Regions from separate parts of the Comamonas sp. 7D-2 genome, predicted to be linked through region 2. Evidence: riboswitches for the same ligand, from Rfam matches in the RefSeq annotation. Region 2 holds a riboswitch; each other region holds the start of a gene.
What was found. A riboswitch is a leader RNA that binds a small molecule or an ion and turns the genes downstream of it on or off. The one in region 2 is predicted to bind thiamine pyrophosphate.
Positions count from the first base shown of each region.

Region 1: another riboswitch for thiamine pyrophosphate. It lies ahead of MPZ60_RS15895 (FAD-dependent oxidoreductase); the one in region 2 lies ahead of thiC (phosphomethylpyrimidine synthase ThiC).
Region 3: another riboswitch for thiamine pyrophosphate. It lies ahead of MPZ60_RS11085 (long-chain-fatty-acid--CoA ligase); the one in region 2 lies ahead of thiC (phosphomethylpyrimidine synthase ThiC).

Region 1 is NZ_CP094238.1:3,432,536-3,442,612, forward strand. Features, by position in the region: gene MPZ60_RS15870 (hypothetical protein) at 1-506, opposite strand, end outside; gene MPZ60_RS15875 (cytosine permease) at 912-2,204, shown strand; gene MPZ60_RS15880 (ankyrin repeat domain-containing protein) at 2,270-3,037, opposite strand; gene MPZ60_RS15885 (SH3 domain-containing protein) at 3,161-3,634, shown strand; gene thiD (bifunctional hydroxymethylpyrimidine kinase/phosphomethylpyrimidine kinase) at 3,701-4,573, opposite strand; TPP riboswitch at 4,639-4,800, shown strand; gene MPZ60_RS15895 (FAD-dependent oxidoreductase) at 4,864-5,958, shown strand; gene thiS (sulfur carrier protein ThiS) at 6,064-6,261, shown strand; gene MPZ60_RS15905 (thiazole synthase) at 6,421-7,224, shown strand; gene MPZ60_RS15910 (thiamine phosphate synthase) at 7,235-8,176, shown strand; gene MPZ60_RS15915 (Crp/Fnr family transcriptional regulator) at 8,502-9,221, shown strand; gene MPZ60_RS15920 (phosphotransferase) at 9,478-10,077, shown strand, end outside.
Region 2 is NZ_CP094238.1:3,982,211-3,992,287, reverse strand. Features, by position in the region: gene MPZ60_RS18290 (RNA methyltransferase) at 1-604, shown strand, start outside; gene cysE (serine O-acetyltransferase) at 641-1,477, shown strand; gene MPZ60_RS18280 (nitroreductase) at 1,645-2,304, shown strand; gene MPZ60_RS18275 (ABC transporter substrate-binding protein) at 2,436-3,656, opposite strand; gene MPZ60_RS18270 (nitroreductase) at 3,841-4,500, shown strand; TPP riboswitch at 4,582-4,699, shown strand; gene thiC (phosphomethylpyrimidine synthase ThiC) at 4,959-6,902, shown strand; gene MPZ60_RS18260 (ABC transporter substrate-binding protein) at 7,208-8,416, opposite strand; gene mog (molybdopterin adenylyltransferase) at 8,779-9,396, opposite strand; gene yjgA (ribosome biogenesis factor YjgA) at 9,389-10,072, opposite strand.
Region 3 is NZ_CP094238.1:2,388,712-2,398,788, reverse strand. Features, by position in the region: gene MPZ60_RS11115 (hypothetical protein) at 29-430, shown strand; gene MPZ60_RS11110 (SDR family oxidoreductase) at 472-1,269, opposite strand; gene MPZ60_RS11105 (ABC transporter substrate-binding protein) at 1,410-2,408, opposite strand; gene MPZ60_RS11100 (ABC transporter permease) at 2,431-3,219, opposite strand; gene MPZ60_RS11095 (ABC transporter ATP-binding protein) at 3,216-3,953, opposite strand; gene MPZ60_RS11090 (acyl-CoA reductase) at 3,979-5,445, opposite strand; gene MPZ60_RS11085 (long-chain-fatty-acid--CoA ligase) at 5,442-6,536, opposite strand; TPP riboswitch at 6,607-6,698, opposite strand; gene MPZ60_RS11080 (TonB-dependent receptor) at 7,009-9,138, shown strand; gene MPZ60_RS11075 (hypothetical protein) at 9,223-9,378, opposite strand; gene MPZ60_RS11070 (energy-coupling factor ABC transporter ATP-binding protein) at 9,748-10,077, shown strand, end outside.

The sequences.
Region 1 (10,077 bases), 550 kb from region 2:
TCGCGGTACAGCGCGACCCCGATCACGCCCACATCCTGCGACCGGCCGGTTCTGGCGGCATAGGACATATCGCTTTCGGAAAAATAGAACGCGGCCACGTTGTCATTGCTCTTGCGCCAGCCCCGCACGTCATAGCTGTCGCCCGCATCCAGCACATAGCCGCCTTCGGCGCGAGAGCTCGCCGTGCGGCCATTGATGGCATTGACCCCGTCGACGCTGATGACGCCCATGATGCGGCGGCTCTCGAAGTTGCGGATGCGCACCGCATAGTTGGCACCGGGGCGGCCCACCACCCACAGCTCTCCCTCGTGACTGTACTGGGGCAGTACCCGGCCCGTGGCACGTTCGATGATGCTGACCTGGGCCAGCTTGTGGTTGCCGCGCGTCCAGGCCGAGGCCGGCGCGGCGGCCACCATCGCGACAGCGCAGAGCAGCGAAGCGCGCAGCAAACGGCCGCGCGACAGCAAGAAACCTGGAACCGGGGGTTCGATATGGACAGACAACATGGACAAGGCCTCCTCAAGGTACAGCCACAGCGGCGTGAAACAAACTTGTCGGAGGCTGAAACGCAGCAGCGGACGCAACGGGGTCAAGACAGGCACTCTGATTTGCAAGCATTTGCAACACAGCTTTGCGCTGCAGTTCTGCCCCCGCCGCTGCATGTCTGGCACAATCGCGCTCGCTGCAGCCCAAGGCAGGCAGCAATGCTGGGGGTGTCCTGACCATGACCGGTCAGGGCTGAGAGAGTCCCTTTGAACCTGATTGCGCAAGCGGTGTCTTGACCATCGCTTGCCCGAGATCATCCTCGCGCAGGGAAGCTGTCCAAGGTGTCAGACCGCGACTGGCCAGGTCTTTGCTGGCTCGCCGCGCAAACCATGCGGCCCCTGCTTCGTTTTTCTGGCGGAGCATTCATGAATTCATCTTCTTCCACATCGGCCAATCGGGCCCTGGCCCCGGTGACGGCTAAGGAGCGCGTCTTTGCCTGGCGCGACCATGCCTCGCTGTGGTTCAGTCTGGGCGTGGGCCTGCTGGTCATGCAGATGGGAGCCTATCTGCTGCCTGCGCTCAGCCCGCTACATGCGCTGATCGCGATAGCCATCGGCTCGCTGATCGGCGCCGGTCTGCTGGGCTGGGTGGGCAAGCTGGGCTGCGACAGCGGCCTGTCCAGTGCAGGGCTGATGCACAGCGTCTACGGCCGCCACTTCGCACGACTGCCTATCGTGCTCAACATCATCCAGCTGCTGGGCTGGGGCAGTTTCGAGCTGGTGGTGATGCGCGACGCCACCGTGGCGCTGGGCAAGCAAAGCGGCATCATGGGCGCTGCCTACTGGCCCTGGCTGGCCACTCTGCTCTGGGGTGGCGTGATCCTGCTGCTGATGAGCGGCTCCATGACCACCTTGGTGCGCCGCATCATCTCGCGCGTGGCCTTGCCGCTGGTGATTGCCTCGCTGCTGTGGCTGAGCTGGCAATTCCTCAAAATGGCCGGCGCCACCGGCCTCGGGACCTTGCTGGCCCGCGAAGGTGCAGGCGGCATGAGCATGCTCGGTGCCGTCGATCTGGTGATCGCCATGCCCATCAGCTGGCTGCCGCTGGTGGCCGACTATGCGCGCCACGGCAAAAGCGGCAAGTCCGCGCTGTCGGGTGCCTGGACCGGCTTTGCCCTGGCCAATATCTGGTGCTACTCCCTGGGCGTGCTGGTGGCCCTGACCCTGCCCAGCGAAGACCTGGTCACGGCCCTGCTGCTGGCCCAGGGCGGGCTGATTGCCCTGTCGCTGATTCTGATCGACGAGGTGGACAATGCCTATGGCGATGCCTACTCGGGCGCCATGTCGGCCCACAGCCTGCAACCTGGCTGGAGCATTCGCCGCTGGGGCCTGCTGATCGCGGCCCTGTGCACGGCACTGGCCATGGTGCTGCCCATGCACAGTCTGGAGCCGTTTTTGCTGCTGCTCAGCTCCTGCTTTGTGCCGCTGTTCGGCGTGATGCTGGGTCGCCTGGCCTTTGGCACCGATGCCGTGCAACTGATGCAAAAAGCGCCCGCCATGCGCTGGGATGCCGTGGCCATCTGGGTGCTGGGCATTGCCTTCTATCACCTGCTGCCCTATGTGAGCACGGCCCTGGGCTCGGCCCTGCCCACGCTGGCGCTGACTTTTGTGGTGGCTCTCGCCACACGCCAGCTGCAGCCTCGCTCCGTTGCCGCCTGACTGAAACTCAAAGGCAATAGCATCACACGCGCGATAGAAAGGCTCTGCAGCCATCTCCTCTGTTCTTACTTGGCGCCCGCCGCCTGCAGCATATGAACCACAGCCTTCTGCCCGCGCTGGCGTGCATGGGCCAGGGCCGTCACCCCATCCTTGTCAGGCAGATTCAGATCCGCCTTCGCGTCGATCAAGGCCCGGATGATGGCCTGATGGCGCGGCCCGCCGTCGCTGAGCACCACGGCTTCCATCAGGCAGGTCCAGCCCAGCCGGTTGACATGGTTCACATTCACGCCGGCGGCGATCAGCGCCTGGGCCGTTTCCAGATGGCCGCGCTCGCAAGCCGGAATCAGGGCCGTGCCGCCATAGCGGTTGGTGCTCTTGAGATCGGCGCCATAGGAAATCGTCATACGCACAATCTCCAGCCGGCCCTGCGCACCGGCCAGCAGATAGGCGCTGTCCTGCATCTGGTTCTGGATATTGGGGCTGGCACCGTGCATCAGCAGCGATCGCGCCACCTCGATATGGTTGGCCGCCGTGGCCAGCAGCAATGGGGTATTGCCCCGGGCGTCCTGCACGTCGACAGGCGCGTTGCCAGCCAGCAGATTGCGCACCGCCACGGCATCGCCCTGCGCGGCAGCGGCCAGCAATTGCTGGCCCAGCATCTGAGGATCCCCGGCTTTTGGCGCCGCAGCGGCGGCAGGTGTTGCAGCCGCTGCATTCGCCGATGCCCTACTCTGGCAGGCCGTGAGCAGGGTCGCGGCGGCCAGAGCCGTCAATGCAAGCGTCAATCGGGTGGTCAACGAGGCACGCCCATGGGCGCTGGTTGGCTGGTTCATGGCATTCCTTTATGGCTGTCGGGTGTTCAGCCCCTGTCAGCTTTCTACAGGAACTATAGCTAGCCACGCAAGTCCGATGGGGGTTACAGCCTGTTTTCAATCGATAAAAGGAGAATCTGCCCCGTGCCTTGCAACCGCTGGATCCGCACCGCCGCCACTTCAAGCCTGATCGCGCTGGGTGCGCTCACCGCCGGCCTGCTGCCGGCCCTCGCACAAGCCCAGGAATTTGTCAGTATCAAGGGCAAGACCGTGAATGTGCGCGAGCAGCCCAACACCCGCTCCGCAACCCTCTGGGAACTGAGCAAGGGCTATCCGCTGCAAGTCACCCAGCGCAAGGGGCAGTGGCTGCGCGTGAAGGACTACGAGTCCACGCTGGGCTGGGTCCACGCCCCGCTGACCAGCAAGAGCCCGCATATGGTGGTGACGGCGCGCACGGCCAATCTGCGCTCCGGCCCCGGCCAGAAGCACAAGCGCGTGGGCAAGCTGGAGCAGCATGAGGTGCTGCAGACTCTGAAAAAGCAAGGCAGCTGGGCCCAGGTGCAGCGCAGCAACGGCCAGAGCGGCTGGGTGGCCAAGAATCTGGTCTGGGGCTGGTAAGCCCTGCAACACGAACACCCAAAGCAAAGGCCTGCAGCAGCAGGCCTTTTTTGCGGGCGCCGGCAATCAGCCTTCGACGATCAGCTGCGTGCGCGGCGCATAGCCGTGATTGAGGGGGCCGTGACCCTGGCCGGTATAGACCTCGGCTCCCGCCTCGATGGCGCCCAGAATATAGCGGCGCGCCTCGGTCACTGCGGCCTCCAGCGCCAGCCCCTGAGCCAGGAAGGAGGCAATCGCCGACGACAGCGTGCAGCCCGTGCCATGGCCGTTATGGGTGACGATGCGCTGCGACTGCAGGCGCAGATAGTCGCCGACCTGCTGGCCTTGCCGGCCCAGAACATCCATGACCAGATCGCCGCTCAGATGCCCGCCCTTGAGCAATACGGCCGGCGCCCCCATGGCCAGCAGATCGGCCACGGCCGCATCCAACGCTCCAATGCCGTCGATGTTGCGACCCAGCAGCAAAGCTGCTTCATCCAGATTGGGGGTAATCACCGTCGCCAGCGGGAACAGCTCCTGGACCAGCGCCTGTGCCGTCTCGGGAACGATCAGGCGGTCACCACTGGTGGCCACCATCACGGGATCCAGCACCACGTTCCTGATACCGTGGCGACGGATAGCATCCGCCACCACGCTCACCACATCGGGGGTTGCCAGCATGCCGATCTTGACGGCATCGACGCCTATGTCCTGCACAACGGCATCGATCTGGCCGCGCACGGTATCGAGCGGAATGCCGTGAATACCCGTCACACCCAGCGTGTTCTGCACGGTGATGGCCGTGATCGCCGTCATGCCGTAGCAGCCCAGAGCCGCACAGGTCTTGAGGTCGGCCTGGATACCGGCGCCACCGCCGCTGTCCGAGCCAGCTATGGAGAGCACGCGTGCATAGCGCTTTTTTGCGGCGCCGGAGATGGAGGAAGAAGCAATCACTGTCATGGCAAAAATTATCGCCCATGCGCATGGTCAATGCGTGCTGTTTGCGGTTGTGCTGTAATGTCCAACGGACGAAACAGGGGTGTCCCGCAGGCAAGCAGCCTGTGCGGACTGAGAAACACCCTGGGGCTGCGCCAGCCACGGGCTGCGCACCAGAGCACCATCCGTGCCCTGTGCCCCCTGCACCCGATCCAGGTCATGCTGGCGTGGGGAGTTTCACAAGCCGCAAGGCATGCCGCGTTTTGTCCTGCACATGGCCCTGTTCCTGTGTCCGGATGGAAAACGATTTGCACATGTCATTGCTACAAGCTTCTTCAAAGATCGCAATTCTCGGCGGCGGCCTCATGGGCCGTCTGCTGGCTCTGGCCCTGGCCCAGCGCGGTCATGCCATCGACCTCTATGACGCCCATGGCCCGCAAGGCGATGGTGCTGCGGCGCGCGTGGCGGCTGCTATGCTGGCGCCGCTGGCCGAGTCGGCCATTACCGAGCCCGGCGTGGTGCGCATGGGCCAGCATGGGCTCAAGCGCTGGCCCGAGCTGATAGCTCAGCTCGAGCAGCATGTGTTTCTGCAGCAAAACGGCACGCTGATTCTCTGGCACCGCCAGGATCAGGGCGATGCGGCACGCTTTTTCGGCCTGCTGGAGAAAAACCGGCGCATCAACCCCAGCCTGCCGGCCATGCAGGAGAAGACCGGCGCGGCGCTGCAGGACTGCGAGCCCGCGCTGCAGGGACGCTTCAACCAGGCCGTCTATCTGCCCGGCGAAGGCCAGCTCGACAACCGCCAGCTGCTGACGGCGCTGGTCGACAAGCTCAGCGCCCTGGGCGTGCAGCTGCACTGGGACAGCCCGCGCGAGGTCGGCGACTTCCGTCCCGGCGCGGCCGGCCAGCCCGACTTCGTGTTCGACTGCCGCGGCCTGGGTGCCCGCAGCCAGTGGAAGCAACTGCGCGGCATTCGCGGCGAGGTGGTGCGCATTCACGCGCCCGAAGTCACGCTGCAGCGCCCCACACGCCTGATCCATCCACGCTACCCCATCTATATCGCGCCCAAGGAAGATCATCTGTTCGTGATTGGCGCGACCGAGATCGAATCCGACGATATGTCGCCGGCCAGCGTGCGCTCCACGCTGGAGCTGCTGAGTGCGGCCTATACCGTGCACTCGGGCTTTGCCGAAGGCCGGATTGTGGAGATCGCCACCCAGTGCCGCCCCACCCTGCCCGATAATCTGCCCGCCGTGCGCCTGCTGACGCCGCGCGTCATGGAAGTCAACGGCCTCTACCGCCACGGCTTCATGATCTCGCCCGCCATGCTCGACGTGGTGCTGGAGCTGCTGGACCACAACGACTCGCCGCTGGCGCGCGAGTTCGATGTCGCCGTGCATCGCGGCTGAGCCGCGAGCCCGAACTTTGGCGCACAGCACTTGCACCCCCTGCGCACGCAAGCGCCGCCGTGCAGAGGTTTAACTTAGCACCCGCTTTATTTTCCGTTTCATGCCATGAAGATCACCCTCAATCAGCAAGCCACCGAGCTGCAAGCCCATGCCACCGTGGCCGATGCGCTGGCGCAGATGCAGGCCAAGCCCCCGTTTGCCGTGGCGGTCAACACGGTGTTTGTGCCCAAGACGCAGTACGCCGACCATGCGCTCAACGAGGGCGACAGGATGGAAGTCATCTCTCCCGTCACCGGCGGCTAGAAATGAATCCCCCTGAGTCGCTTCGCGCCTTCCCCCAGGGGACGACACCCTCGCGGCGAGACGGCTCTTGCTCGGTGTCACTGACTTGGCACATGCCTGTTTGAGGCTCACTGGGCTTCACACGCATTGCGGTACAAAGACAAGAGATATAGATAGATCATGAATACAAAAACCACCGACGACACCCTGGTTCTCTACGGCCAACGTTTTGAAAGCCGCTTGCTGCTGGGCACCTCGCGCTATCCCTCGCCGGCGATTCTCGAAGCGGCTGTGGAGCGTTCCAGGCCCGCCATGGTCACGGCCTCGCTGCGCCGCCAGGGCAGCAATGCGGCCGAGACCGGCGCCAGCTTCTGGGAACTGCTGCGCAAGCTCAATGTGCCCGTGCTGCCCAACACGGCAGGCTGCATGACCATCCAGGAAGCCGTGACCACGGCCCAGATGGCGCGTGAAGTCTTCGACACACCCTGGATCAAGCTGGAGCTGATCGGCGACGACTACACGCTGCAGCCCGACACACTCAATCTGGTGGAAGCCGCCTCCATCCTCATCAAGGACGGCTTCCAGGTCCTGCCCTACACCACCTACGACCTGGTGCTGTGCCAGAAGCTCGTCGACGTGGGCTGCCAAGCCGTCATGCCCTGGGCCGCACCCATAGGCACCGGCCGCGGCCCCATCAACCCCTATGCCATGCAGATGCTGCGCGAGCGCCTGAAGGTGCCGCTGATCGTCGATGCCGGCCTGGGCCGTCCCTCGCATGCCTGCACCGTGATGGAATGGGGTTATGACGCCGTGCTGCTGAACACCGCCGTGGCCCTGTCCGAAGATCCCGTGGCCATGGCCGGCGCCTTCTCCGATGCCGTCAATGCCGGTCACGCCGCCTGGCGCGCAGGCGCCATGGCCGAGCAGAACGCCGCCCAGCCCAGCACACCCGTGCTGGGCACCCCTTTCTGGCATCAGGAATAAAGGCCGTCCCATGGACTCCGCTGAAATCAAGGCCCTGGCGCAAGCCATCATCCACCAGCACAGCGCCAACTTTGGCGCCCGGTTGCACCACGATGCCAACTCGGTCGAGCTGACGCCCCAGCCCGTGCCGCCCGCGCTGCGCCAGGACCCGGCCTATCTGGCTGCGCTTGAGGCCTGCAGCGAGCTGGGCTTTATTGCCGTGGATGCTGAGACTCTGGCCCAGGCCTGGCAGCGCCAGAGCGAGCGCACCGACCAGTTCGATGTCACCCACTGGCCCGACGACCCACGCGACTTCGGTCTCGGCAAGGCCGACCCGGCCCTGGCCTTTGCCCATTGTCCGCGCGAGCTGGGCCTGTATGGCGTGCTGCCCACGGCCGAATGGGTGGGCCGCATGGCCCGCGCGGGTCTGCCCACGGTGCAGCTGCGTTTCAAGTCCGGCGACAGGGCCGCCGTTGCACAAGAGGTCAAGGCCGCTGTTGATGCCGTCAAGGGCACGCAGGCACGCCTGTTCATCAACGACCACTGGCAGGCCGCGCTGGACGCAGGCGCCTACGGCATCCATGTGGGCCAGGAAGATCTGGACGTGATCGGCCAGCGCGATCTGGAGACCATCCGTAGCTCGGGCACACGCCTGGGCGTCTCCACCCATGGCTACGCCGAGATGGTGCGCGCCCATGCGGTCCAGCCCAGCTATATCGCCCTGGGCGCGGTCTTTCCCACCACGCTCAAGAAGATGGCGACAGCCCCGCAAGGACTGGCGCGGCTGGCGGCCTATGTGCGGCTGATGCAGCAATACCCGCTGGTGGCGATTGGCGGCATTTCCGAGGACCTGTTCCCCGCCGTGCGCGCCACGGGCGTGGGCTCGGTGGCCGTGGTGCGCGCCCTGGTCAACGCCCCCGATCCGGAAGCTGCGGCCAAGCATCTGCTGGCGCGCATGCAAGCTGCTGCGTGAATCCACGCACTACTAATTCAATAGCTTGGAGCGCTTGAAAGATAAGAGCTACCAGCTATTTTCACTTAAAGCCACAGATCCATCGCGCCTGAAAAGCTCGGCGCATGAAATACCGCAGATGACAAGACTGAATGCCCGCAGCCCGCGGGCATTTTTGTTTTCCGTCGCGCCGCAGCCCGCATGACTGCTGGGTTTTCTTGATCGGCGCAAGCCCTCTTCGCGTTAGAAGCGGACACACAGGTGACAACCCTGAGTCCCGCAGTTGCGGCACAGCCGGTCCCACACGCGACAATGGGGCGGTTACCAGTCACGCATAAGACAGAACATGGACGAGCCAATTCTTAGTATGGAAGAACGTGAGGCGATCAACTCTGGTCGCTGGTTTTCATCCCTTTCGCCCTCTTTGCGGCACGACATTCTTCGATGCGCTTACGTCAAACGATACAAAGATGGCATGCTCATCTGCGCTCGCGGCGAACCGCCCGAGGAGTGGATTGCCTGTGCACGTGGAGCGGTGCGGGTCAGCTCCACCTCCATCACGGGCAAGCAGATCACGCTGACCTATGTGGAGCCGGGCATCTGGTTCGGGGATGTGGCGATTCTGGATGGCGACAAGCGCACGCACGACGCCTATGCCCATGGCGAGACCACGCTGCTGTGCGTATCCAAGGCGGATTTCAAGCGCATTCTGGCAGAGCATGTGGAGTTTTCCGAAGCGATCTTGCGCCTCAATGCACGCCGAGTACGTCAGCTCTACGGCCTGGTGGAAGACCTCAACACCTTGCCACTGCGCGCGCGCCTGGCCAAGCAGCTGTTGCACCTGACGCGCAGCTATGGCGTGATGAGCCTGTCGGACAGCAACGAGATCCGCATCGGCCTGCATCTGGCGCAGGAGGAGCTGGCGCAGTTGCTGGGCGCCTCGCGCCAGCGCGTGAACCAGGAACTCAAATCCATGGAGCGCGAGGAAGTCATTCGCATCGAACCGGGTGGCCTCATCGTGCGCGACCGGGTGACGCTGCTGCGTATTGCAGACACCGACCACTGATTCACCCCCTGAGCGGCTTTGCCGCTTCCCCCTCTCTCGCTTCGCCGCGCTTGCGGGAGGGGGACGATGCCATCGCCGCGAGGCGGCTCTTGCTCGGCATCCCTGGCTGGGATCGCGCCAGTTTTCACCTTCGTTTCTCTCTTGCCGCGTTCTGCGGCAACTCTCCCCCCTTTCACGCATTCGCTCGCTGCGCCTTCGGCGCGGCGTGGCGGGCTGCGCCTTGCCCATCACAAATCGAACAAAGGACTGAGACAGCATGAGCACTTATGAGCATTTCGTCGGCACCCGCGCGGTTTCCGATCAGCATGCGTTTGATACCAATGCCATGACCGACTGGATGAGCCGGCATGTCCAGGGCTTTGAGGGCCCGCTGCAGGTGGAAATGTTCAAGGGCGGCCAGTCCAACCCCACCTACAAGCTGATCACGCCCGGCAAAAGCTATGTGATGCGCGCCAAGCCCGGTCCCGTGGCCAAGCTGCTGCCTTCGGCCCATGCGATCGAGCGCGAATACCGCGTGATGAAGGGCCTGGCCGGCACCGATGTGCCCGTGCCGCATATGTATGCGCTATGCGAGGATGAATCCGTCATCGGCCGCGCCTTCTACATCATGGAGTTCATGGAGGGTCGCGTGCTCTGGGACCAGTCCCTGCCCGGCATGACGCCTGCGCAACGCGCCGAGATCTACGACGAGATGAACCGCGTGATCGCAGCCCTGCACAGCGTGAAGTTTGCCGAGCGCGGCCTGGCAGACTACGGCAAGAGCGGCAATTACTTCGAGCGCCAGATCGGTCGCTGGAGCAAGCAGTATGTGGCCTCCGTCACCCAGCCGATCCCCGAGATGGACCGGCTGATGGAG
Region 2 (10,077 bases):
CCTGGAGGAAGCCCTGGACGGCATCAGCCATATGTGCGCGACGGCGATGACGCCACGCGACTTCGGCCCGCCTACACGCACTCCGCGCGAGCATTTCGAGTTGCTCCTGAAAGGAGAGCTCGATACACGCTCTGTGTCTGAAGTGGACGCAGGTCTGACCGATAACCTACCCACATCCGGTGCGGCCTGCAACCAGAAGGGCGTGGCCTTTCTGTTCGGTTGCGAGCGCTTTGGCATGAGCAACGACGATGTCTACCGCTGCGATGTGGCGCTGTCGATTCCGTCCAATCCGCAGTTCGGCTCGCTCAATCTGGGCTCGGCCATTCAGGTCGTTGCCTATGACTGGCGCGTGGCACTGGGTGGTTTTCCCGTGGTGGAGCACACGCCCGAGGCGCATCGCGCCGACATGGCCCAGGTGCAGGGCATGCTGGGCCACTGGGAACAGGCCCTGGCCCATATCGGCTTTCTGGACCCGGCAGCGCCCAAGAAGCTCATGCCCAGGCTTAACCAGCTTTTCAACCGCGCGCAGCTGACCCAGGAAGAAATCCATATTCTTCGCGGTGTTGCCAAAGCCATGCTGCAGAGCCAGCCACCAACCCGCTAGACTTCACAAGCTAAACATTCCTCACGTTGTTATTTGATGCTTGATCGCCTGCGCTCCGACATCCAGTGCATTCTTGACCGCGACCCCGCGGCCCGCAGCACCTGGGAGGTCATCACCTGTTATCCGGGGCTGCACGCCATCTGGCTGCAGCGCCCTGCGCACTGGTGCTGGACGCATGGCTTCAAATGGCTGGGGCGCTTCATCTCGCACATGGGGCGCTGGTTCACCGGCATTGAAATCCACCCCGGTGCCGTCATTGGTCGCGAGGTCTTCATCGATCACGGCATGGGTGTCGTGATCGGCGAAACCGCCGTGGTGGGCGATGGCTGCACCATCTATCACGGTGTCACCTTGGGCGGTACCTCGCTCTACAAGGGCGCCAAGCGCCACCCTACGCTGGGCAAGAATGTGGTGGTCAGTGCCGGCGCCAAGGTGCTGGGCGGCTTCGAGGTAGGCGATGGTGCCAAGATAGGCAGCAATGCCGTGGTCATCAAGCCCGTGCCTGCAGGTGCGACTGCCGTGGGCATTCCGGCGCGCATCATTCCCAGCAAGACCGGACATAGCGCCGATGTGACCGAGCATGAGTCGGCACCCAAGGTCGAGGCCAAGGCGCAAACGGCTGTCGTGATTGACGAGGATTGCGGCAAGAGCGGCTTCACCGCCTATGGCGTGACGGCCGAAGTCGATCCCGTGGCCCAGGCCATGCGCTCTCTGTCCGAAGGCGCTGCCGGCCATGAAAAGCAGATTGCACTGCTGTGGGCCGCCATCGAGAAGCTCTCGATTCAAGGCCATGTCAAGGACTGTGTGCCCTGCGAGTCCGAACGACCCGAGGCATTCCAGAAGGACAAGATCGATCAGATTCTGGGCAAGTAAACCCCAGGCGCTTGTCCATGGATCGCTTGATGCTTCTGCTCTGCCAGTGAAAGCCAATGCCTGTCGTTGGCTTTTTTCATGGTGCTTGCCCGTAGTCGATTTGAGGGGCGAAAGCCCTGCCTGTCCGGCCGAGACTGCTTGCCAACTCAAACCCGAGGCAAGCAATGATGAATGTGGAACAGGCCATGCAGCAGCGCCATTCGGTGCGTGCTTTTTTGCCAAGGAGGGTGGATGCGGCGCTGGTCAGGGATTTGCTGGCGAAGGCCGGACTTGCGGCTTCAGGCGGCAACCTCCAGCCCTGGCGCGTGATAGCGCTGACGGGGGACAGCCTTCAGGCCTTGCGCCAGGCCATGCCTGCGGCGACCCCCAACTCTGATCCTGCCCTGGTCTATCCACCTCAGCTGTGGGAGCCCTATCGCAGCCGCCGCTTTGACAATGGCGAGGATCTCTATCGTTCCATAGGCATGGGGCGTGAGGACAGGAGTGGGCGGCTGCTGCAGCTAGCCCGGAACACCCATATGTTTGGCGCACCTGTAGGCGTATTCGTCGCGGTCGAGAGCCGCATGCTGCGTGCGCAGTGGGTGGATCTGGGCATCTATCTGCAATCGCTGATGCTGCTGGCGACCGGAAAGGGGCTGGCCACCTGCGCCCAGGGCTTCTGGCGCAATTACAGCGATTTTGTGAGCCGGCATCTGGCGCTGCCGCAGGGCTACCAGATCGCTTTTGGCATGGCTCTGGGCTATGAGGACAGCGCGGCACCCATCAACCAGTGGCGCTCCACCAGGGCAGAGCCCGGGGAATGGTGCGAGATGCGCGGGTTCGAATGAGCCTTGTCTTGATGCCGGTGCGGGCAGTCGCTTGACGCTTCTTCTTGCGTGGCAAGAAGGCGAGGACGAAGCGCAAGGCATCAAGCCGGGTGCCATGCAGGCAGCCCGGCTGCTTCTTCAATGCCGACCGGCTACTTCCACAGAGCGCACTTGCTCTCTTCCTTGGTGGTGAAGACCTGGTCGCCGGGCAGGGTTTTGAGCACCTTGAAGTAATCCCAGGCCTTCTTCGATTCGGCCGGCGTCTTGACCTGCAGCAGATACATGTCGTGAGCGTAGCGGCCGTCGGGGCGGATCACGCCCTTGGCATAAAAGTCCGATAGCGGCGTGGCCTTGAAGCCGGCCATGATCTTGTCTGCGTCCGTCGTGCCCAGCTTCTCGGCCAGCTTCAGATACTGCATGGCGGCCGAGTAGTTGGCTGCCTGCAGCGAGGTGGGCATCTTCTTGAACTTGGCAAAGAAGCGATCCGAGAACTTGCGGCTTTCGGGATTCAGGTCCCAATGCCAGCTGTCGGTGAACATCAGGCCTTCCGTGGCTTTGAGGCCCAGGCTGTGGATGTCGGAGCTGAACAGCAGCAGGCCGGCCAGCTTCATGGTCTTGGTCAGGCCGAACTCGCGTGCCGACTTGATGGCATTGATGGTGTCGCCGCCTGCATTGGCCAGGCCCAGAATCTGGGCCTTGGAGTTCTGGGCCTGCAGCAGGAAGGAAGAGAAGTCGGCTGTGTTCAGCGGGTGCCTGACGTTGCCCAGTACCTTGCCGCCAGCGGCATTGACCACGCGGGTGGTGTCGGCCTCCAGCGCCTGGCCAAAGGCATAGTCGGCCGTCAGAAAGAACCAGCTCTTGCCGCCCAGCTCCACCACTGCCTTGCCCGTGCCCTTGGCCAGCGCCACGGTGTCATAGGCATAGTGCACGAAATAGGGACTGCACTGATCGTTGGTCAGTGCCGAAGTGCCCGCGCCGTTGATGATGTAGACCTTTTTCTTCTCGTCGGCCACCTTGCCCATGGCCAGGCCGGCACTGGAGGTGGTGCCGCCGATCAGCATGTTCATGCCCTGGGTGTCGAACCACTCGCGTGCCTTGCTGGCCGCGATATCGGCCTTGTTTTGGTGGTCGGCCGTCAATACTTCGATGGGCTTGCCCAGCAGCTTGCCGCCAAAGTCGTCCACGGCCATCTGCACCGCCAGAGCACCACCCTTGCCGTCCACATCGGCATAGAGGCCCGACATATCGGTGATGAAGCCGATGCGAATCTTGTCCTGCGCCTGAGCGCCTGCAGCGGTCAGCAGGCATCCCAGTGCCAGCGTCAATGTTCTTGGGGAAAAAACGGTAGCGGAGCAAACAGAGCGAGGCTTCATCAGAGTCATCTCCTGAGGTGGTGAGTACCCGGTCACTGCGACGGGCAGCCAGCATGGTCGCAGTTGGAGCAGGGCGCGCCATCAGGGCAAGCACCGGGGCGGCTGCGACAAGGTATCCACGGCGACTCGGGAAAATGCCGCAAGCTCCTACACTGCACACCAGTGATTTAGGAAAGTAGAAGAGATGGATACTCGTCAAGCATTGCAGCAGCGTCGTTCGGTGCGCGCTTTTCTGCCGCAGGCCGTGGCTGCTGCCACGGTGCGGGACTTGCTGGAGACCGCAGCGCAGGCGCCGTCCGGCGGCAATATGCAGCCCTGGCGTGTGACTGCAGTGGGCGGACAGGCGCTCAAGGATCTGTGCGCCAGGGCCAGGGAGACCGAGGCCGTGCAGCGCCCCGGCCTGTCCTATCCACCCGGTTTGTGGGAGCCCTACCGCAGTCGCCGCTTTGAAAACGGCGAAGATCTGTATCGCTCACTCAATATCGGTCGCGAGGACAAGGCAGCACGTCTGGCCCAGTTGGCCAAGAACGGCCAGATGTTCGGTGCGCCCGTGGGTATTTTCGTGGCCGTGGAGGAGCGCATGGGCTATGCGCAATGGGTGGATCTGGGCATCTATCTGCAGTCCTTCATGCTGCTGGCGGTGGAGAAAGGTCTGGCCACCTGTGCCCAGGGCTTCTGGCGCATGTACAACGACATGCTGATCGAACAGCTGGCATTGCCGGATGGCTACCAGATTGCCTTTGGCATTGCCCTGGGCTACGAGGATGTCAGCGCGCCCATCAACCAGTGGCGCGCAAGCCGTGCTGCCAGCAATGAATGGCTGGCGCTGCAGGGGCTGGATTGAACGGCGGATTAGACGCTTGAGGGTCAGGATAGTTAAACAGCTTCAAGAGTGCGCAAATTGTGGCAAAACCAGCCTATACTGCGTGCAGCTCCGGGGTGTGCGAAAGCGCTGAGATGCCAGTCACTGTGAAAACAGTGCAGGCGAACCCGACGAACTTGATCCGGTTCATACCGGCGGAAGAAGAGCGGGACCCTGACGCAGGGCCGATGGATTGACAGGGCAACTGGCACGGGTGCCAGCCCTGAAAGCCATGGGCACAGCAAACCCCAGGCGCCTCGCGCACTGGGGTTTTGTCTTTTCTGGACAGCCGGTGCGTGAAGAACCAGGCCGAGATTGCAGAATTTCGGCGGCACAGGCCGGATACCCCATAGCGGGCCGGGCCAGTGCAGGGCAAGATCAGAGCAGGGCCGCACTCCACGGAGCGTTTGATGCACTTCAACCGCTTTGAGGAGACTGCGATGAACGCCCCTGATTCCATCTTTACGCCAGCCGCTGGCAACGCCCCTGACGCCACCCGCTTTGCCGAACTGCTGGCCCAGTCCCGCCAGCCCTTTCCGGCTTCGACCAAGAGCTATCTGAGCGGCTCCATCTATCCCGAACTGCGTGTGCCGGTGCGCGATATTGCGCTCACCAACGGTGAGCAGGTCAGCGTCTACGACACCTCCGGCCCCTACACCGACCCTGCTGCCAAGATCGATGTGCGCAGCGGTCTGGCCAGCGTGCGCGGTGCCTGGATCGAGGCGCGCGGCGACAGCGAATACTATGTGGGCCGCCAGCGTGTGGCGCTGGACGACGGCGGCAAGCGCGGCGAAGAAGACCTGCGTGTGGAGCAGCTGCGTGCCGAAGCCGCAGCGCTGCAGCGCCAGCCGCGCCGAGCCAAATCAGGCCAGAACGTGACCCAGATGCACTATGCCAAGCGCGGCATCATCACGCCCGAGATGGAGTATGTGGCCCTGCGCGAAAACGGTCGCCGTGAATGGATGGCGCAGTACCAGCAGGACGCGGCGCGAGAGCTGCGCCTGGCCGGCAACAGCCTGGGCGCAGCGATCCCGAAGATCATCACACCCGAATTCGTGCGCGACGAAGTGGCGCGCGGCCGCGCCATCATTCCGGCCAATATCAACCACCCTGAAATCGAACCCATGGCCATCGGCCGCAATTTCAAGGTCAAGATCAACGCCAACATCGGCAATTCGGCCGTGACTTCCAGCATCGAGGAAGAGGTGGAAAAGCTGGTCTGGGCCATTCGCTGGGGTGCGGACAATGTCATGGACCTGTCTACGGGCAAGAACATTCACACCACGCGCGACTGGATTGTGCGCAACTCGCCCGTGCCCATCGGCACCGTGCCCATCTATCAGGCGCTGGAAAAGGTCGGCGGCATTGCCGAGGACCTGACCTGGGAGATCTTCCGCGACACGCTGGTCGAGCAGGCCGAGCAGGGCGTGGACTACTTCACCATCCACGCCGGCGTGCGCCTGGCCTACATCCACCTCACGGCCCAGCGCCGCACCGGCATCGTCTCGCGCGGCGGCTCCATCATGGCCAAGTGGTGCATGGCTCATCACCGCGAGAGCTTCCTCTATGAACATTTCGAGGACATCTGCGACATCATGAAGCAGTATGACGTGAGCTTCTCGCTGGGCGATGGCCTGCGTCCCGGCTGCGCGTCGGATGCCAACGACGATGCCCAGTTTGCCGAGCTGGCCACGCTGGGCGAGCTGACGCAGATCGCCTGGAAGCACGATGTGCAGACCATGATCGAAGGCCCTGGCCATGTGCCCATGCACATGATCCAGCAGAACATGACCGAGCAGCTCAAGCACTGCCACGAGGCCCCGTTCTACACCCTGGGCCCGCTGACCATAGACATCGCCCCCGGCTACGACCACATCGCCAGCGCCATCGGCGCGGCCATGATCGGCTGGTTCGGCACGGCCATGCTGTGCTATGTAACGCCCAAGGAGCATCTGGGTCTGCCCGACCGCGACGACGTCAAGCAGGGCATCATCGCCTACAAGATTGCGGCCCATGCGGCCGATGTCGCCAAGGGCCATCCGGGCGCGCGTTCGCGTGACGATGCGCTCTCCCAGGCGCGCTTCGACTTCCGTTGGCAGGACCAGTTCAACCTGGGACTGGATCCCGATACGGCCCAGGCCTACCACGACGAAACCCTGCCCAAGGACAGCGCCAAGGTGGCTCACTTCTGCTCCATGTGCGGACCCAAGTTCTGCTCCATGAAGATCACCCAGGAAGTGCGCGACTTTGCCAAGCAGCAAGGCGTGAGCGCCGAGAACAGCATTGCCGTGGGCATGCAGGCCAAGGCGGCGGAGTTCAATCAGGCGGGCGGCGATTTCTACATTCCCATCGTCAATGCATCGACCGACACCACGGCACGTTGACCTGAACTGAAGCCGGGCTGCGGCACTTGTGCATCAAGCGCTTTTGCCCGTCGCCATGAAAAAGGCAGGCCGCAGGGCCTGCCTTTTTGCCGAGTGATGCCGCAGGGGCTGCAGCGTTCGGCTTGGAAAGGGTCGCTGGGGACGCCGCCCGTCAGGTCCATCTCGATAAGGCGCAAATATCGCGATGTAAGTTTGTTGCGGATTGACGCTTGGAGCTGTTGGAACTGCTGCCATGAAAAAACGGACAGCTGCCGCGGCTTGCTGTCCGTTGTGCCGATGCGGGGCATATGCCTCGCGGGTTCAAGTCACCGCCAGTACTGGCATTTGCTTTCCGCCTTGGTGGTCCAGATCTGCTCGGCTGGCAGCTTCTTGATGATCTTGTAATAGTCCCAGGTGCCCTTGGATTCGGCCGGCGACTTGACCTGCATCAGGTACATATCGTGCACATATCGGCCGTCTTCACGGATATAGCCCTGGCCGAAGAAGTCGTCGATCTTGGTGCTTTTCAAGGTGGCCATGACCTTGTCGGCATCGAGCGTTCCGGCTTTTTCCACGGCCTTGAGGTAGTTCATGGTGGCCGAGTAGTCGGCAGCCTGGATCTCGCTGGGGCGGCGCTGGGTCTTGGCCATGAAGGCGTCGGCAAACTTGCGCGAGCCGTCGTTCATGTCCCAGTACCAGGGGGCGGTGAACTGCATGCCTTCGGTGTTCTTAAGTCCCAGGCTGTGGATGTCGCTGAAGAAGACCAGCAGGCCGGCCAGCTTCATGTTCTTGGTGACGCCGAACTCCTTGGCCGCCTTGATGGAGTTGATGGTGTCTCCGCCGGCATTGGCCAGGCCCAGGATCTGCGCCTTGCTGTTCTGGGCCTGCAGCATGAAGCTAGAGAAGTCGCTGGCGTTGAGCGGCGTCTTGACCGAGCCCAGCACCTTGCCGCCACGCGCTTCGATGATCTTGCTGGTGTCGGCTTCCAGTGCATGGCCGAAGGCATAGTCGGCCGTCACGAAGAACCAGCTCTTGCCGCCCGTGTCCACCACGGCACCGCCCGTGCCCTTGGCCAGGGCCACGGTATCGAAGGCGTAGTGCACGGTATAGGGGCTGCATTGCTCGTTGGTCAGAGCCGAGCTGCCCGCGCCATTGTCGATGAAGACGCGCTTTTTCTCCTGGGCGACCTTGGCCATGGCCAGGGCCGTGGCGGAGTTGGTGCCGCCGAACACCAGGCTGATGCCTTGCGTGTCTATCCACTCGCGGGCCTTGCTGGCCGCGATATCTGCCTTGTTCTGGTGGTCGGCTGTCAGCAGCTCGATGGGCTTGCCCAGTACCTTGCCGCCAAAGTCGTCAATCGCCATCTGTATGGCAACGGCACCGTTTTTGCCTTCCACATCGGCATAGAGGCTGGACATGTCGGTGATGAAGCCGATCTTGACTTTTTCCTGTGCCATGGCGGGAGCCGCGAAGGCCGCCGTCAGGGCGAGAGCCAGCAGGGAAGCAGTGGGCGCAGACTGGGACAAGCGATGCATGGAGTCTCCTGAAAATTATGAGAAATGTGGAGAGAGCGTGCAGCGTCCGGTTGGCGGGTGGCCGCCGTCGCTGCATCGCAGCAAACATGCTAGGGGTGGCTATTGCGTCTGGCATCGGGGCAAGCACTTGCGGGAAATCCCAAGGGATACACCATCTTTGATAGCTGCTAGCGCTTTTTGTTCATAGGTTTCAGATGGATTTATTGCTGAAGTCCATGGATGAAAGGCGCAAATTGCTTTTATTCTGATAGCGATTGCAGCGAGATACCCGCAGCAGCCATGCCACGTGAGCACCATGAAAAAAGCAGCCCGCAGGCTGCTTTGGTGGATGTTTTGGCAGGGATTGCACCTGGCGCTGCAGGCTATGCAGTGCGCGGCGCGCGAATCGCGGTCTTGGGGCGAAAGGCCTTGCAGATCTCGTCATGGGTCTCGAGATAGGGGCCGCCGATCAGGTCGATGCAGTAGGGCACGGCAGCAAAGATGCCGTTGACCTTGGATTTGCCGTCGGCGTCCTTGAGGCCTTCCAGCGTCTCGGCAATCGCCTTGGGCTGTCCCGGCAGATTGATGATCAGGCTGCTGCCGCGTATCACCGCCACCTGGCGCGAGAGTATGGCCGTGGGCACAAAAGCCAGGCTGATCTGGCGCATCTGCTCGCCAAAGCCCGGCATTTCCTTGTGGGCCACGGCCAAAGTGGCCTCGGGTGTCACATCGCGCAGCGCGGGGCCGGTACCGCCGGTGGTCAGCACCAGGCTGCAGCCTGCATCGACCAGCTCGATCAGCGCCGCGCTGATGCCGGCCTGCTCGTCGGGAATCAGGCGCGGCTCGAACTGGATGGGGTTCTTGAGCGCGCGGCTCAGCCATTCCTGCAGCGCGGGCAGGCCCTTGTCTTCATAGACGCCGCTGCTGGCGCGGTCGCTGATGGAGACGATGCCGATCTTCACGGCATCGTGAAGATATACGGATACGGGCGCATCACTCATCGCCGTCATCCTCGGCGCTCGCACCGGCCTTGCCGGCGCTGGCCAGTTGCTCGCGCACCAGCTGGAACAGGTCGCGGTAGGCGCGGCCCTTGCTGACTTCCTTGGGTTCGGCATCGGGGCCGGCGGCAGCGGCCGCTGCGGCGGCTTGCTCCTTGGCCTTGTCGATGTCCTTGCGCGACTGGCGGATCAGCGAGCGCAGCTGCTGCACATCGGTGCCGGGGAAATGCTCCAGCCAGATGGACAGGGCCGCTTCCTCGACGATCAGGCGGTCGCGCCATTGCTCGGCCACCTGCAGCGACATTTTTTCGCTGGCGGAGCCATTGCGCTGCTCGTCCAGCGCCTGCTTCACGGCCGCGACCTGTTCAGGCGTCAGCTTGCGCATGAGCTTGCCGACATATTGCATCTGGCGGCGCTTGCCTTCGAAGTTGGTGATGCGCTTGGCCTCGGCCAGCGCGTCGATCAGTTGGTCGGACAGCTGCAGACGCTTGAAGAGGTCGCTGCGCAGCGTCATCAGCTCCTTGCCCAGATCCTGCAGCGCATCACTTTCGCGCTTGAGGTCGGTCTTGGTGGAATCGTAAGTGCCTTTGAGTTCGGCCTTCAGCTCAAGGTCCAGCTCGCTGCCTTCGGCAACGAACTTTCCGCGAACAAAATAGCCTTTGGTGGGTTTGCGTGACATGGTAA
Region 3 (10,077 bases), 1.6 Mb from region 2:
GCTTTCCCAGATGCCAGCTTCCCGTCCCATGCCCACCGCCGTCCGTCAATCGCCTCAGCGCTCCGACGAAAACCTCGTCGTCACCGCTATTGCCGTATTTCTGGTGGCAGCACTGATTCTGGGTACGGTCGCCTATCGATACTTCAAGCATTCACAGCAGCAGCAGGAGCAGACTCGCAGCGAGCGTCAGGCCTACAAGCGCTATAACGACTATCTGGACTCCACCGAACAGGCAACTGCCAAGCCTGCCGCCAACCCGCCTTCCCCCGTACAGGCCAGCGCTCCTGCCGCAGCGCCCAGCATGGCCGAGAAGCTGCTCAGCCACCCTGCCGTCACGCCAGGCCCCGGCTTCAACGCTCCCGGCGTGCAGCAGACCGGCGTGGCCATCATCGATGCGATAGATCACGCCCAGGCAACCGCCAAGCAGTAAGGTCAAGAAGGCAGGCAGGCTTTGCCTTGCTGCCCGGCAGCTCAGCGCATCACCAGACCGCCGTCGACAAGCAGCAGCTGCCCGGTCATGAAACCGCTGAGTTCCGACGCCAGAAACAGCACCGGCCCTGCCACATCTTCGGGCCGTGCCAGCCGCCGCAGCGGCGTGGCCGCCATCAGCGATTCACGAAAAGACTCCTTGCTGTCCTGCGTACCCTGCGTGGGATAGACCAGACCGGGCGCCACACAGTTGACGCGGATGCCTACTGGCCCAAGCTCGCTGGCCAGATTGCGGCTGAAGGCCAGCAAAGCCCCCTTGGATGTCGTGTAGTCGTGATAGGCAACGACTGGCTGCTCCACCAGATTGCTGACAATGTTGACAATGCTGCCGCGCGCGCGCTGGCGCATCAACGGCAGCACCGCACGGCAGACATTGAAGCTTGCACCGACGGCCCCGTCGAACTGGGCCTGATAGTCCGCCCATTGCAGATCGTCAAAACGGCTGCGGCGTTCCGGATCGAATGCATAGGGCCTGAAGGCATTGTTGACCACGATATCAATGCCCCCCGCTTCACGCACGATGCCGTCTACCACGCTCTGCACCGCATCGGGCGAGCCCACATCGGCCTTGACCGCCCAGGCATCACCGCCCGAGTCCTTGCCCGCGGCCAGGCAGGCATCCACGGTGCTGGCTGCAGCCTCGTCATTGGACAGGTAGTTGACGGCCACGGTCGCACCCTCGCGCGCAAACGCCAGGGCAATCGCCGCGCCAATGCCACGACTGGCTCCCGTCACCAGCACCACCTTGCCGCGCAAGCCCATTGAAGAAGACTGACTCATATTCACGATTTCCGCTCAAACACTGACAGGCCCCAGGCAGGAGACAGCAAGCAAGTGCCTTGGCGGCTCGGCGCCCTGCACTGATGCTGTCCTCCCCCAAGGCGCGAGGCCGCCCAGGCAACGCGCCTCCAAGGGGAGATTTACAGCGGCACAACCACATCCGCCACCTTGATCTGACGCTGCACCATGCCCAGCGCACGATAGGCATCGGCGCCTTTTTGCAGCGCAGCCATATCGAAACTGCCCAGCGGCTGGCCCTGGACTGCCGGCATGGAAGAGGCGTTACGCAGGCGGATCACATCCAGATTGATATCGCGACGCGTGCCGTCGATGGCATATTTGCTGGCCAGCACCGAGGCCTCCTCGGGATTCGCCATCATCCAGGCAGCGCTTTCGCGGTAGCCCTTGACGAATGCCTTGAGCAAGTCCTTCTTCTGCTGGAACACCTCCTCGCGCACCACAAACATGTCGCTGGACATATTGAGGTGGTCGCTGACCTGCATCACATTGACTTCGCCTATGCCCTTGCGCAGTCCCACAGCCAGGCCGGTATCCGTGGCGGCCGTGGCGTCAACCTGCCCTTGCATCAGGGGCGCAAAGTTCAACAGGCCGGTCACGACAATGCTCACATCCGACTCCTTGAGGCCGGCCTGATGCAGCATCACCAACAGGTTCTGGCGCGTGCCGCTGGCAAGGCTGTAGACACCGATCTTCTTGCCCTTGAGGTCTGCGGGCTTACGAATGCCCGAGGACTTGAGCGAAACCACATTGAACACGTTCTGCGGATAGATGTCGTAGATCGCCACCAGCTTCTCGCCCTTGTCCAGAGCCATGAAGAAGGAGCCGGGGTCGGTAAACGCCACGTCGGCCTGGCCGCTGAGGATGTTGCGAATCGCATCGCCGCCACCCGCTCCGGGCAGATAGGCCAGTTCCACGCCGTTCGCCTTGAAGAATCCTTTTTCGGGCTCGACCAGAATATTGGTGATCTCGCTGATGGGCTTGCTCCAGCCGGCCAGGCGAATCTTGCCCTGCAGAGGAACCGCCATGCTGGTGCCGGTCATGGCAAGGCCGCTCAGGCCTGCACAGGCGCCGAGCAGGCTGCGGCGAGAGATGAACGAAGTCTGGTTGCTGGAGTGCATGACAAATGGTTTGAAGATGCAGTCAGGCCCGGTCGCCCGACTGCGAGGTTGAAAAGTGATGGGAGCGCAGCAAATAGCGCTCCAGAACAAGGCAGGCCTGATACAGCAGCAGGCCCATGGCGGCAATCAGCACCAACGCCGCAAACATCAGCGTGGTGTCCATCATTCCCTGGGCAGCAATGACCACGGCGCCCAGGCCCTGGCTTGCACCCATGAACTCGGCCACCACGGCACCGACCAGCGCCAGCACGACGGCCACGCGCAGCCCGGCCAGAATCGCGGGCAGCCCGGTCGGCAGTTTCAGGCGCAGCAAGGTCTGCAGCCTGGTTGCGCCCAGCATGCGAAACAGCTGCAGGCGCTGGCCATCCACCTGCCGCAGGCCCGTCAATGTGTTTTCCATCAATGGGAAAAAGCAGATCAGCGCCGTGATCAGCACCGTCGGCAGCATGCCGAAGCCGAACCACAGCACGAACAGCGGCGCCAGAGCCAGCTTGGGCACGACCTGGCTGACCACCACATAGGGCTTGAGCACGCGCTCCAGCAACTCTGACTCAGCCAGAGCCATGCCAGCCAGCAAGCCCACGGCACTGCCTATGAGCAGCCCCAGCAGCAAGGCCTGCAAGGTAGCCCAGAGATGCGGCCAGAAATAGCCGGACGCGAGACCCGACCACAGCGACAGCGCCACCGCCGAGGGCGCGGGCAACACCAGCGCCGACAAACCAAATTGCCTCGCAGCCAGTTCCCATATTGCAAGAACGGCTATCAAAAGCGAGGCAGACAGCCAGTGTGTTCTGTTCAGCAGGCCGCTCATGCGCCACCCCGGTCCATGGATGCGCGAATGCGCGCGCAATAGTCGTTGAACGCCGCGCCATGGCGCAGGCTCTGCTGGCGCGGCTGTGGCAGCTCGACGGACCAGTCGTCCACGATGCGGCCGCCATGCATGAGTGCAATGCGGTCACCCAGATAGACAGCCTCGTTGATGTCGTGGGTAACAAAGAGCACCGTCGTGCCATGGCGCTGGCAGGTGCGCAGCAAATCGTCCTGCAGTTCGGCACGCGTAATGGCATCCAGCGCCGCAAAAGGCTCGTCGAGCAGCAGCAGCGGCGGCTCCAGAACCAGGGCTCGCGCCAGCGCCGCGCGACTTTGCTGTCCGCCCGAGAGCTGCCCAGGGTAAAGCCGGGCATGGGCGGCAAGACCCAGTTGCTCCAGCAACTGCATGGCTGCCTGTCGGTCCTGCTGCGTGGGTTTGCGCTGCAGCGATACAGGCAGCAGCACGTTGTCGATCACCGTATGCCAGTCCAGCAGCGTCGGCGCCTGGAACATAAAGCCCAGTTGCGGCCCCGGCGCTGCCAGTTCGGTGCCGCGCAGCAAGACATGCCCCGACTGGGGCCTGAGCAGGCCAGCCGCCAGCTTGAGCAGCGTGGTCTTGCCGCAGCCGCTGCGCCCCAGCAGGCAGTGAAACTCTCCAGCCCCGACCTGCCAGTCCACGCCATCCACCACGGGCACTCGTCCCGGGTAGCTGAATCGGGCCTGCTTGAATTCCATGAATGCCACGGCTGTACGCGCCCCCTCAATCCGCATAATCAGCCAGCGGCTGGGCCGCAAGTTCTGCCGACTGCTCGATCTCCGTCATGCGCACCAGATCCAGCAGGTTGAAGCGCCCGTCATGGTGCCATCCCGCCTCGGGCATGCTCATGGAGCCGATGGCGCTGATACGCGTAACGCCAGCCGCACCCAGCAGCCCCGCCAGGCGGTACAGCTCTTCGGGGCCGGCAGCAATGCCGGCGGTCTGCAGATAGTCGCGCTGAGCGGCCACCACGGGCAGCACGGCATCGAGCCGGTCCACGGCCACCACGGCAATCGTGCGGTACAACGCGGTCGGTGCCAAGGGCTGAAGACTCTCGCTGTAGGCCACGCTCCAGGGCGCATCCACAGGCCCCAGCAGCTGGTGTGCTTCACCGCCCCACTCCATGTTCTGCTGCCAGCGTGCCAGCGCCGCCCCTTCTTCCAGATCCAGTTCGCGGCGTGCAAATCGTCGCTGCAGATTGGCAAGCTCGGCTGCCAGATAGTCGGCAAAAGCACGCGCAGAGACCGGCGCCCCACGCTGCACATAGAACACATGGGGCGAGTAGCAGCCCTGCTGGTCATAGCGCATCACGTCCCAGGCCGCCAGCCTTGCCATGGCCGGAGCCTTGAGCGTATCCAGCGCCTGCGCGTCGATCAGGCCAAAGCCCAGCTTGTGGCCATGGGGCAAAAAGCGCGTCGTCACGGGCAGGCGACGACGCAACGCATCCAGCGTCTGGTTGCCGCCATAGGCCAGCACCGTATCGGCCTGGGCATAGAGCGCGTCGGCCTCCTCGCCACCTGCACCGCGCCACCACACCACGGCCAGGCAATCGGCCAGCGGCGGGTGGACCTCTGCCAGCAGGCCTGCAAACCATCCCGCAAACAAAGGCTCGGCACTGGCCAGCTTACCAATCGCAGGGGCCTTGACCAGCAAGCCGCAGACCAGGCTCCACAGCGACAGCGCAGGTACGTTGCCGGCCCAGCTATGCACCAGCAGATCCGGGCCGAAAGCACGTACGGCCCCGCCCTTGGCTGCCGGTTGAAAACCATCGAGTACCGCCGGATTGGCAAAATCCTCGGCCACAAAGCGCTTGAGCTGCGCTGCACGAAAGGTCTTGAAAAATCCTGTCAGCCCCAGCCGCACCATATCGGCGTCATAGCCGCTGACCACGGGCAGCCAGGCTTCGGCCTGCTGGCGGTAGATGTCGTTACGGTCAAGCAGGCGGGCCATCGCACGATCGACGGCATCGATGATCTCGGCCACCGGCATGGGGCGCAGATGGGCGGCCGCGGCCTTGCGCACACGGCAGGCCAGTGCCTGCATCTGCGGCGCCGTCAGCACGGGCACGCTGACTTCCAGCCTCTGGCCGTCGCGGGACTCGAAGTCCAGCGTCTGCCACTGCACTTCGTCGTCGCCCAGGCCCGGCAGGTAGCCTGCCTTGATACGCTGCACCTTGCGCTGCTTGCTCATGCGCCGGCAGCTTTCACAAACTCTTCAACCGCCAGCGAGCAACCCTTGGCGGCGGCGCCCTCGGCGCGCCCTAGCAGCAAAAAGCCGTCTTTTTCCTGCGAGCCGGCCCACAGGCCCACATCCTCGGTCAGTATGGTGGTCACCGCGTTGTAGTTGGCCAGATCGCAATGCACCAGAATGCCGCGCTCACCAGCTGCCACGTCCCTGCCGGTGATCGGCTCCACCAGACGCGAACGAATCCAGTGCGGACCGGACTTGACCGAGGGCAGAATCGCATTGCCATCGTCATAGAACTGGGTACTCAGCTCCGTCATGCCATACATATTGATGCACAGACTGCGCGGCACGCCCAGCAGCTGCGAAAGCTCGGCATAGAACTCCTCGAGCGGCAGCTCGCGCGACTGCCCCTTGTAGCCGCCCGTATCCAGTACGCGGCTGCCTGCAGGCAGGCGAAAGCTGCGGCCCTGCGCACGCAGGGCATCCATCACATGGACCAGGCTGAAGCTCGCGCCCAGCAACGCAAACGGCTGGCCACTGCGCTCGGACTCTTCCAGCGCGGCACACAGGGCCGGCATGTCCAGCCCTTCCGAGTTCAGATAGTAGCGGCTGCCTGCCGAGCCGAATTCGGAACAGGCCAGGGCCAGATAGTGGGCCAGCGAGGAATTGGGCATGGCCTGCTCATCGGGAAACAGAATGCCCATCGGCATGCGCTCCAGCCCCTGCATGAAACGTCTGGCGAAATAGCGCTTCATGGACAGGTCGTAGACATCGAGCTGCGGATGGAAATGACGTCCGCGCGCAGCGCGTCCCGTGGTGCCGCTGGTCATGAATACGCGCTCGGCGGACGACGGCGGCTCGCTGCGCAGCTCCATGGCCTTGAAGGCATCGATGGGCACAGCCGGAACATCGCGCCAGCTCCTGACATTGCGCAGCGTAGCACCGCGTCGCTGGCAAAAGCTGCGAAACGGCGCATTGCATTCGTACTGGTAGGCGAAAAGGCGCAGGGCGAGTTGATTGAACTGGTCGTCGGTGCAGTCATCCATTGCGATGAAAGCAAGCAGATCTGCGACCAGCGAAGCGGCCTTGTCCATGAAATTCCTTCGAGAGCGGGGACATCATGCTCCGAAGGCTTGCTGACCATGCGAGAACGCACTGCCCTGAGGTCAGCTTGCAAGCTCTTCTTCCGCCGGTATGAACCGGGTCAAGTTCGCGGGTGTAGATCTCAGCACTGGCGTGCACCCCGGAGCGCGGCGCCATCTTACCCCAACGGCATCACTGCAAGGGGGCTGCACCGCCGCATGAAAGTCGCGTCACTTGTAACCTGGGGTAATGCTCCAGCACGGGCAAGAAGGACATACAGGGCAAAAACATCAAAATACTGCTGCCCAAATACAATCGACCCAGCACCGCAAGCTGCCTGAGACGTAACCTGCCACGGCGCCGACAATCACGCAGGTACGCCATGCCTGAAAGCGCGGCATGTCGCGTCGCTGGACTGCGTCAGCAGAGCTTGCAAGCCATCCAGGGCACTGAACGCCCGCCCCAAGCCCCAGAGATATTCACATGCATTTTTCGCGCCTTTGTCATCTGGCAGGCTGGCCTGTGGCCGCCGCCGGACTGCTGCTGACGGCACAGTCCGCAACAGCCCAGCAAGCCGCCGCCCAGCCGGAACTGCCCCAGTTGTCCGAAGTCACCGTGCGCAGCACCTTGCAGGAGTCTGCACTTGAGCAAACCCCGGCCTCCGTGACCGTGCTCGACGGCGAGCGCATGCGCGAGCGCAATCTGCAGGTCAATCTCTCGGAGTCCCTGAGTGCAGCTCCGGGTCTGCAGCTGCAGAACCGTCAGAACTACGCGCAAGACCTGCAGCTGTCGATTCGCGGCTTTGGCGCACGATCCACCTTCGGCGTGCGCGGCATACAGATCTATGTGGACGGCATCCCCTCCACCATGCCCGATGGCCAGGGTCAGACCAACAATATCGATATCGCCTCGCTGGAGCGCGTGGAAGTGCTGCGCGGTCCTTACTCCGCCCTCTACGGCAACGCCTCTGGCGGCGTGATCAATGCCTATACCGAACGTGGTGAAGGCGCGCCCTCGATGCAAAGCAGCTTTGCACTGGGCAGCGACGGCCAGAAGCGCCTGGGCCTCAAGGCCAAGGGCGAAACCAACGGGATTGGCTATGTGCTCAGCGCCAGCCGTTTTCTCACCGACGGCTACCGGGCCCAGAGCGCGGCGGACAAAAACCTGTTCAACGCCCGCATCGATGTCAAGCCCGACGAATACAGCCAGCTAACCCTGGTCGCCAACCATGTGGACATCGATGCCAAGGACCCCGGCGGCATCACGCCCAAGGACTGGGCGGCAGATCCGAAGGCTGTGGCGTCCAACCCCTTGCTCTACGATTCGCGCAAAAGCGTGAAGCAGACCCAGGCCGGCCTGACCTATGAGCGCCAGCTGGACGGCGGCCAGGCACTGCGCCTCATGGCCTATGCCGGTCAGCGCGAAATGATGCAGTTCCAGTCCACACCCAAGGCATCGCAGACCGGCTACAGAGGCGGAGTGATCGGTCTCAAGCGCGACTATGGCGGCATCGATGCGCGCTGGAGCGGCAAATACGAGCTGGGCAGCGGCAGCCTGAGCCTGATTGCCGGCCTGGCCGCCAACACTGTCAGGGAAGACCGTCAGGGCTACAAGAACTTTGCGGGCAACCAGCTGGGCGTGGTCGGCGAGCTGGTGCGCGACGAGCGCAACACCCTCACCAGCATAGACCCCTATCTGCAAGCCTCCTGGGCCTTTGCACCGCGCTGGAAGCTCGATGCCGGCCTGCGCTGGAGCAATGTGCAGTTCCAATCGCGCGACCATTTCCTGGCAGACAAGAACGACAGCGGCAATGCCGGATTCCATAAGCTGCTGCCGGTTGTTTCGCTCCAGCACGAGCTCAATCAGGACACCAATATCTATGCCTCGCTGGGTCGCGGCATGGAAACACCGACCTTCAACGAGATCTCGTACCGCCCCGATCTGGCGGGCGGTCTGAACTTCGGCCTCAAACCTGCGGTATCGACCAGTGCCGAGCTGGGCATCAAGCAAGGCTTCAATGTGGCCGGACTGCGCGGCGACTGGTCTGCCGCACTGTTCCAGACCCAGACCGACGATGAAATTGTGGTGGCCAGCAACGACAACGGCCGCACCTCTTATCAGAATGCCGGCAAGACCCGCCGCCGCGGCATGGAGCTGAGCACCAGCACCTGGCTGATGCCCCAGTTGCGCCTGAGCGGCGCGCTGACCTTGCTTGATGCCAGCCTGCGCAGCGGCTATTGCGACAGCAAGGGCCAGGACTGCACTCCCGCCGGCAACCGTATTGCCGGCACGGCCAGGCATTTGGGCTACCTGGGACTGGAATGGCTTCCCGCCACCGACTGGCGTGTGGGCCTGGACTGGCGTCATGTGGGCCGTATTGCCGCCGACGACAAGAACCAGGTCTATGCCCCCAGCTACAACGTGGCCAGCCTGAGCGTTGGCTACACCAAACGCCTGGGCGCCTGGAAGCTCAGCACTTTTGCCCGCATCGACAATCTGGCGGACAAGAACTATGTGGGCTCGGTCATCGTCAACGAAGGCAACGGACGTTACTACGAGCCCGCTCCGGGACGTCAATGGATGGCCGGCACCAGCCTCAGCTACCAGTTCTAAACATGTCATCCGGCTTTGCCGGACAGCAGAAAGCGGGTCCAGAGCCCGCTTTTTTCACATCCGGATAGATCAAAAGCGATTTTTTCAGAAAAATTCTGGTGCTTGTACATTGCCTGCTTGAGCCCGAAAGCCGCCAATCCCGCCCCGGTTTGCCTGCCAGACGACAGGCGCCGGCAACAAGCTTGCGCTCATCAGCCCTGCAAGCCACGTCAAAACACAGTCAATCACATCAATTTCCATGCCGGTGCGTATGCAGTTTGAGCGAAGTTAGCCCCTGAAGCAGGCAAGAACGGCACACAGAAATTCTTCACTCTGCAACACGCAGTCATCAGGGGTACAACTGCCACGAAATGCGGGCCAAATGACAACAGACATCCGCTCCAGGTAAAGAAATCAATTCTTATAGAAAATTCACATAAAAAGAGCTCAGATGGCGGGCTTTTGAAAGCAAATTCACAGCGCTAGAATCCGCCACCAGCGCTGCCTCGTATGTTTGAAGCCGGGGCACGGTTTCAGATTTCTCCGTATGTCAGCCCTTTTCGTTTCTTGCCATCCAAATTCCAGCCCGGCGCCTTGCAGCCCTGCCATTCCCGCAGTTGGAGCTGATGTATGAGTGATGGATTGCAAAGCCCCGCCCAACAGGGTGTGCAGTTGGTCGATATACGGCTGCAGCGCGGCCAGACCCAGGTGTTTGACGGCCTGAGCCTTAGCCTGACTGAAACGCGCATTGGCGTGATCGGCAACAACGGCGCGGGCAAGTCCAGCCTGTTCCGCCTGCTTTGCGGGCTCGAGCTGCCCCAGGCCGGACAAGTACTGGTGGATGGCATGCCCTTGCTGCAGGCGCGCGAGCACAAGCCCGGCCTGATCGGCCTGATGTTCCAGAATCCGGACGATCAGATCATCTTCCCTACCGTGGAGGAAGAACTGGCCCTGGGCCTT